2 regions of the Streptomyces sp. NPDC050422 genome follow, and region 1 is predicted to be linked to the other one. Evidence: riboswitches for the same ligand, from Rfam matches in the RefSeq annotation. Region 1 holds a riboswitch; the other holds the start of a gene.
What was found. Region 1 has a riboswitch for S-adenosylmethionine ahead of ACIBJG_RS18640 (putative leader peptide). Riboswitches for the same ligand answer to the same signal wherever they lie in the genome.
Positions count from the first base shown of each region.

Region 2: another riboswitch for S-adenosylmethionine. It lies ahead of ACIBJG_RS21445 (hypothetical protein); the one in region 1 lies ahead of ACIBJG_RS18640 (putative leader peptide).

Region 1 covers NZ_JBITIE010000011.1:54,901-58,568, reverse strand. The annotation lists gene ACIBJG_RS18650 (four-carbon acid sugar kinase family protein) at 1-452, opposite strand, end outside; gene ACIBJG_RS18645 (flavodoxin family protein) at 704-1,156, shown strand; SAM riboswitch class IV at 1,360-1,472, shown strand; gene ACIBJG_RS18640 (putative leader peptide) at 1,512-1,628, shown strand; gene ACIBJG_RS18635 (LLM class flavin-dependent oxidoreductase) at 1,702-2,928, shown strand; gene ACIBJG_RS18630 (NtaA/DmoA family FMN-dependent monooxygenase) at 2,947-3,668, shown strand, end outside.
Region 2 covers NZ_JBITIE010000013.1:23,300-26,967, forward strand. The annotation lists gene ACIBJG_RS21440 (phosphocholine-specific phospholipase C) at 1-1,605, shown strand, start outside; SAM riboswitch class IV at 1,720-1,829, shown strand; gene ACIBJG_RS21445 (hypothetical protein) at 1,877-2,311, shown strand; gene ACIBJG_RS21450 (cytochrome P450) at 2,516-3,668, shown strand, end outside.

The DNA of each region.
Region 1 (3,668 bases):
CGCACCGGATGCACAGGGTCGCGGGCGAAGCCGCTCTCATGGACCGGCACGCCCCACACGTACTGGACCGCTTGCCGCGTCACCCTGCCCTCCGCGGGGAAGGCGGGGGCGATGACGACGGCTCGTCGCCGCGAACCCGCCCACGCTGCCCGGACCTCGGCCGCGACATGGCCGCGCAGGGTCGAGTCCACCGTCTTGAACAGGAGCGTGGAGCCGGCGAACAGGCGGGCTGCCCGCCCGGCACGCGTCGCGGCGGCTGCCTCGTCAAGCAGCCGGGTTCCCAGGTCGACCGCTGTCACACCCGGGGCCTGCGGGAGTGCTGTCGCCGGGGCGGACAGGAGGACCCGCGCCTCGTGACCGGTCCGGCGGAACGGTGCGGCACCGTCCCCGGCGCTGGTGAGATCGTCCGCGAGGATGCCGATGCTCTGCCGGGCGTCCCGGCCGGACCTCATGCCGCACCTCTGCGTCGACCACTCATGGATGCATAGTCGATGACATCGAGGACACGGGGCAATCGATTCGGCAGATGAGCTCGGCGTCGGTCCTCAGCAGGCCGGACCACCGGAAGCGCCGGAGACGAGTGGTGCCGGCCCGCCCGCGGTGGTCGCGCCGCGCCGGGCGGAACCGGCCGATGCCCGCAGTGCGCGCCGCACAAGGCGGACCGCGCTTGCGGCCGCGGTGCGGGCACGGCAGGGTTCCCGGTGTGGCTACCTTGCTGATCGTGCATCACACGCCCTCGCCGAACTGCCAGGCACTGTTCGAAGCCGTCGTCTCCGGTGCGACGACGGACGAGATCGAGGGCGTACGGGTCGTACGCCGCGCCGCGCTCGCCGCGACGGCGTCCGACGTGCTCGCCGCCGACGGCGTTCTGCTCGGGACCCCGGCGAACCTCGGCTACATGTCGGGCGCCCTCAAGCACTTCTTCGACCAGGTCTACTACCCGTGTCTGGACGCGACGCAGGGCCGCCCCTTCGGGTACTACGTGCACGGCGGCAACGACGTGACCGGGGCGGCTCGGGCCATCGAGTCCATCACGAAGGGCCTCGGATGGCGCCGCGCGGCCGACGCCGTGACCGTCACGGGAGAACCCGCCAAGTCCGACATCGACGCGTGCTGGGAGCTCGGGGCGACCCTCGCAGCCGGTCTGACCGACTGAACCGGTGGCCCCGAACCGGGGCACATCCGGTCCGGGACGACCACCACGGTTGCCAGGAACCCTCCGCAGAAGGGGACTTGCACGGGTTCCGGCCGGACGGAACAGATCGCGCGGCCGCGTTGTTGTGACTCAGGGCACGGCGAGCACGACCATGATCCACGGGGCATTGCGCGGCGCGGCCGTCGCGCGTAGCGTTCGCGGCAGGTCATGAGCGTCAGCGTCAAGCCCTGGCTTGCTGACCGGCAACCCTCCCGCGCGGCGGGGTGCTCCAGGTGACGACCAGGCGGAGCCCGTCCGGGTTCCGCAAGCGCGAGGCCCCAGGGCCCGCCGAGCCGGAAGAGCGGAGGCGAGGGCCATGCCAACGGTGTCCTGCCCGCTCGTCAAGGTGCTCGCCCCCCGGCGCCGCGTCCACCTCTACTCCCGGCCGCACATCGACCTCCAGCGCGTGGCCGGCGCGCTCTGTTGTTCCTGACCCGTACCCGCGACGCCGCACCTCCCGACGAGGCCCGGCGATCATCCACGGTCGTTCAGGAAGGCACCCTCCCGTGTCCGCATCGTCCTCCCCGCACCCTCCCCTTCCCACCCCTCTCCACCTGGCCGTCGCGCTCAACGGCGCGGGCTGGCACCCCGCCGCCTGGCGCGAGCCGGTGGCCCGGCCCGAGGAACTGCTCACCGCCGCGTACTGGACCGACATCGTGACCGAGGCCGAACGCGGCCTGCTCGACTTCGTGACGATCGAGGACGCGCTCGGGCTCCAGTCCTCGCAGTTCGCCGAGCCCGACGACCGCACCGACCAGGAGCGCGGGCGGCTCGACGCGGTGCTCATCGCCGCCCGCGTCGCCCCGCTGACCCGGCACATCGGGCTCGTCCCCACCGTGGTCGCCACCCACACCGAGCCGTTCCACATCTCCAAGGCCATCGCCACCCTCGACTACGTGAGCACCGGGCGGGCGGGGCTGCGCGTCCAGGTGTCGGCCCGGCAGCACGAAGCCGCCCACTTCGGCCGCCGTACGTTCCCGCGCTTCGGCGTCGACGAACTGGACACCCCGGCCGTACGCGAGCTGACCGGCGAACTCTTCGGGGAAGCCGCCGACTACGTCGAGGCGGTGCGCCGCCTGTGGGACAGCTGGGAGGACGGCGCGGAGATCCGGGACGCGGCCACGGGACGCTTCATCGACCGCGACAAGCTGCACTACATCGACTTCGAGGGCCGGCACTTCAGCGTCAAGGGCCCCTCGATCACACCCCGGCCTCCGCAGGGCCAGCCCGTCGTCAGCGCCCTGGCGCACCGGAGCCTGCCCTTCCGGCTGGTGGCCCGCTCCACGGACATCGGATACGTCACCCCGCACGACACCGGTCACGCCGTAGCCATCGTCGAGGAGATCCGCACCGAACAGGCGGCAGCGGGACGGGCGGCGGACCCCCTGCACCTCTTCGGGGACCTCGTGGTCTTCCTCGACGACGACCCCGCGGCCGCGGCGGCCCGCCGCGACCGTCTCGACGGCCTCGCGGGACACCCGTACTCCAGCGACGCGAAGGTGTTCACCGGCACACCCGCGCAACTGGCGGACCTGCTCCAGGAATGGCAGTCGGCAGGGCTCTCCGGCTTCCGGCTGCGCCCCGCCGTGATCGGCCACGACCTCCCGGCGATCACCCGCGACCTGGTGCCGGAACTGCAGCGCCGAGGCGCCTTCCGGACCGCCTACGAGGCCGACACCCTGCGCGGGCTGCTCGGACTCGCCCGCCCCGCCAACCGCTTCGCCACCGTCTGAGCCGGAGGGACCACCGACATGAGCACCAGCAACGGCGCCGGCCACAGCACCGGCAAGCCGCTCAAGCAGATCCATCTCGCCGCCCACTTCCCGGGCGTCAACAACACCACCGTGTGGAGCGATCCCGCGGCGGGCAGCCACGTCGAGTTCAGCTCGTTCGCGCACTTCGCCCGCACCGCCGAGCGCGCCAAGTTCGACTTCCTGTTCCTCGCCGAGGGGCTGCGCCTGCGCGAACAGGGCGGTGAGATATACGACTTGGACGTGGTCGGGCGCCCCGACACTTTCACCGTGCTGTCCGCCCTCGCCGCCGTCACCGAACACCTCGGCCTCACCGGCACGATCAACTCCACGTTCAACGAGCCCTATGAGGTGGCCCGCCAGTTCGCCAGCCTCGATCACCTCTCGGGTGGGCGCGCGGCGTGGAACGTCGTCACCTCGTGGGACGCCTTCACGGGCGAGAACTTCCGCCGGGGCGGATTCCTGCCGCAGGAGGAGCGGTACTCCCGGGCCAAGGAGTTCCTCGCCACGGCCAACGAGCTGTTCGATTCATGGCGCGGCGACGAGATCGTCGCCGATCAGGGGTCGGGGACCTTCCTCCGGGACGTGCGGGCCGGATCCTTCGTGCACAAGGGGCAGCACTTCGACATCGAGGGGCAGTTCAACGTCCCGCGCAGCCCGCAGGGCCGCCCGGTGATCTTCCAGGCCGGCGACTCCGACGAAGGACGGGAGTTCGCGGCGGA
Region 2 (3,668 bases), on a different contig from region 1:
GCCGACGCGTTCACCGTCTGCGACGCCTACCACTGCTCGTTCATCGGGAACACCGACCCGAACCGCTACTACCTGTGGAGCGGACACACGGGCAACGACGGTTCCGGTGGCGGTCCCGTGCTCGGCAACGACGAGGCGGGGTACGGGTGGACCACCTACCCCGAGCGGCTGGAGCAGGCCGGAGTGTCGTGGAAGGTCTACCAGGACATCGGCGACGGGCTCGACGCCGCCGGGTCCTGGGGGTGGATCAGTGATGCCTACCGGGGTACGTACGGTGACAACTCGCTGCTCTACTTCAACAGCTACCGCGACGCCGCGCCCGGCGATCCGCTCTACGACAAGGCCCGCACCGGAACCGACATCAAGAACGGCGGCGGTCTCCTCGACGACCTGAAGGCCGACGTCCGGGCCGGGACGCTGCCGAAGGTCTCGTGGATCGTCTCTCCGGAGGCATACAGCGAGCATCCCAACTGGCCGGCCAACTACGGCGCCTGGTACATCTCGCAGGTCCTGGACGCGCTGACCGCCGACCCCGAGGTCTGGGGCCGGACCGCCCTCTTCATCACCTACGACGAGAACGACGGCTTCTTCGATCACGTCGTGCCGCCCTTCGTGCCGTCGGGACCCGCGCAGGGGCTGTCCACCGTCGACACCTCCGCCGACTACTTTCCCGGCGACATCCGGTACACCGCCGGGCCCTACGGGCTCGGTCAGCGGGTGCCCATGCTGGTCGTCTCACCGTGGAGCACCGGCGGGTTCGCCTGCTCCGAGGTCTTCGACCACACCTCCGTCATCCGCTTCATGGAGCAGCGCTTCGGCGTGCACGAGCCCAACATCTCGCCCTGGCGGCGCGCCGTCTGCGGCGATCTGACCTCCGCGTTCGACTTCGGTCGTACGGACGCCTCGGACATCTCGCTGCCGTCGACCGACGCCTACGAGCCGCCGGACCGCCTCCGGCACCCCGACTACGTTCCCGTACCGCCCGCGACCGGCAGCGTGCCCAAGCAGGAGAAGGGGGACCGGCCCACCCGGCCGCTGCGCTACGCACCCTTCGTCGACGGGGCCGCCGATCCGGCCACCGGCAAGTACCGCCTCACCTTCAGCGGTGGCGCCGCCGCGGGGGCGCAGTTCCTGGTGAGCTCCGCGAACCGCACCGACGGGCCCTGGACCTACACCACCGAGGCCGGCAAGTCCCTCGCGGACAGCTGGAACACCGCCTATTCCAAGGGAGTGACCGACCTCACCGTCCATGGGCCCAACGGCTTCCTGCGTACCTTCAGGGCCGGCGGGAAGGTGGCGGCGGGCCCCGAGGTGACGGCACGTCATGTCGCCGCAGGCGGTGGGTTGGAGCTCACCTTCGTCAACGCCGGGTCCGCGAACGTGCGTCTGACCGTACGCAGCGCCGCCGGGTACGGGGGAGGGGTGCAGACCTTCGCGGTCCGTGCGGGTGCGACCGTGAAACACGTGCTTGACCTGCGGGGAAGCAGGAGTTGGTACGACGTCACCGTCGTCTCCGACGTGGACGCCACGTTCCTGCGGCGCTACGCCGGACACGTCGAGACCGGCCGGGCCGGCAGGAGCGACCCGGGTCTCGTCACCGGGTGAGTGGATACGCCTCGGGACGGTTCGGGGGGGGGCGGGCGGTGTCCGTGCGTGGGCGCCACTCGCCCCTGACCGCCCGTCGGGTCGTGCGGTGTGCGTGAGTTAGAGTCTTGTTCGGGTCATGAGTTCCAGTGCACAGCCCCGGCTTGCTGGACGGCACCCCGCTCCGCTGCGGGTGCTCCGGGTGACGACCTGCCCCGTGCGAAGGGTACGGGGAACAGCGGACCGCGGTGCAGGGCATCCGGGGTCCACACCCCGGAAGGCGAACCTCACCATGCTGCGTCATCTCACCCAGAACGACTCCGTGCGGAGCGACGACTGCTCCCGTTACGCCGCGGGTCACCGCGTGCATTGGATCCACGCCAAGAAGTGCCGCCAGGAGCCGGGGCAGGCCGTCGAGATCCTGCTCACCTCCGGGGACGTCCGCGACGACGGGTGGGTCGAACTGCGGGCCGCCTTCGACTACGCGGGCGGCCTCCCCGCAGTGTGGACGCACGCTCCCGGAGCGTTGCGGGAGACCCTCGCCGGCCACCGCGGGCGGGTGTACTGGCTGGCGCGCTGGCATGCGTTGAAGCTCGTGCACGGCGACGGCGACGGTGGGGGAGCCGGTGCCAGGGCCGGGGGTGCTGCCGGGCTGGTCAACGTCGGGCTGGAGGGCGGCGAGCTGTGCGAGGGCGCCTGTGCCGGGGGGCGTGCCTCTCTGGCGTAGTCCGTCCCGTCGCGGCCGCTCGGTGAGCTCGTGCGGTACATCGCGATGCTCAGTAATTGTGCTGAGATGTCGTCCTGTTGTTCCGTTCATGGCGTGGGATTGATCGCTGTTGACCGTTCCGAGGTCACACAAAATCCTTATAGTGAACATGCGTTGATCGCATGATCTTGACGCGTTCAGCTGTCGCCACAGGAGTCAGGACTCATGACGCGCCCTTCTTCCACAGAGCCCGCGCCGCCCTCTCCTTCTCCGCCCCCCGACTGTCCGGCTCACGCCGGTGCCGTGCCGCTCGGTGGGCCCGGGTTCCAGACCGAACCGCAGGCCGTGTACCGCGCCATGCGGCGTGATCACGGGCCCGTCGTCCCCGTGGAGCTGCCGGGCGGCTTCCCCGCCTGGCTGGTCATCGGGTACCGGGAGCTCCACCAAGTCACCAGCGACGGCGAGCTGTTCCCGCGCGACGTCGGACTGTGGAACCAGTGGCCCCATATCCCCGACGACTGGCCCCTGCTGCCGATGGTGGGGCGACCCCTGCCCTCCATCTACTTCAGCGCGGGGGAGGAACACCGACGGCACGCGCGCATGGTCGGACCGGCCCTCGAAGGTGCTGACCCGTTCGAAATCCGCAGCCACTGCGAGCAGTTGGCGGACCGGCTGATCGACGACGTGTGCAGCCGTGGCACGGCCGATCTCGTCGCCGACTTCTGCGAGCCCCTCCCCGTACTCGTCCTCGCCCGTCTGGTCGGGTTCCCCGACGACGAAGGCGCCGACATCGCCCAGGTGTTGAAGGACCTCGCCGACGGCGGCCCCGACGCGCAGAGCGCCCATCTGCGGTTCGGGGAACACATGGCCCGGCTGGTGGCCGCGAAGCGGGCCGTGCCGGGGGACGACGTGACCTCCCGCATGCTCGCCTTCCCCGAGGCGTTCACCGACGAGGAGTACATGCTCGACCTGATGGCCATCACGGCCGCCGGGCACCTCACCACCGCAGACTGGGTCAGCAACTCCCTGCGGCTGATGCTCACCGAGGACGCGTTCGCCGACTCCATGGCCCGAGGCCGGCGGAGCATCGGCGAGGCCATGAACGAGGTGCTGTGGGAGGACACGCCCACCCAGATCCTCGCCGGCCGCTGGGCCGTCCGGGACACCCAGCTCGGCGGGCAGCGGATCAAGGCCGGGGACATGCTGCTGCTCGGGCTCGGCGCCGCCAACACCGACCCGCTGATCCGACAGGGCCTGTCCGGCACCGGAGCGCCCGCGCAGGGCGGCAACGGCGCCCATCTCGCTTTCAGTCACGGCGAGTACCGGTGCCCGTTCCCGGCCCAGGAGATCGCCGAGATCATCGCCCGTACCGGCATCG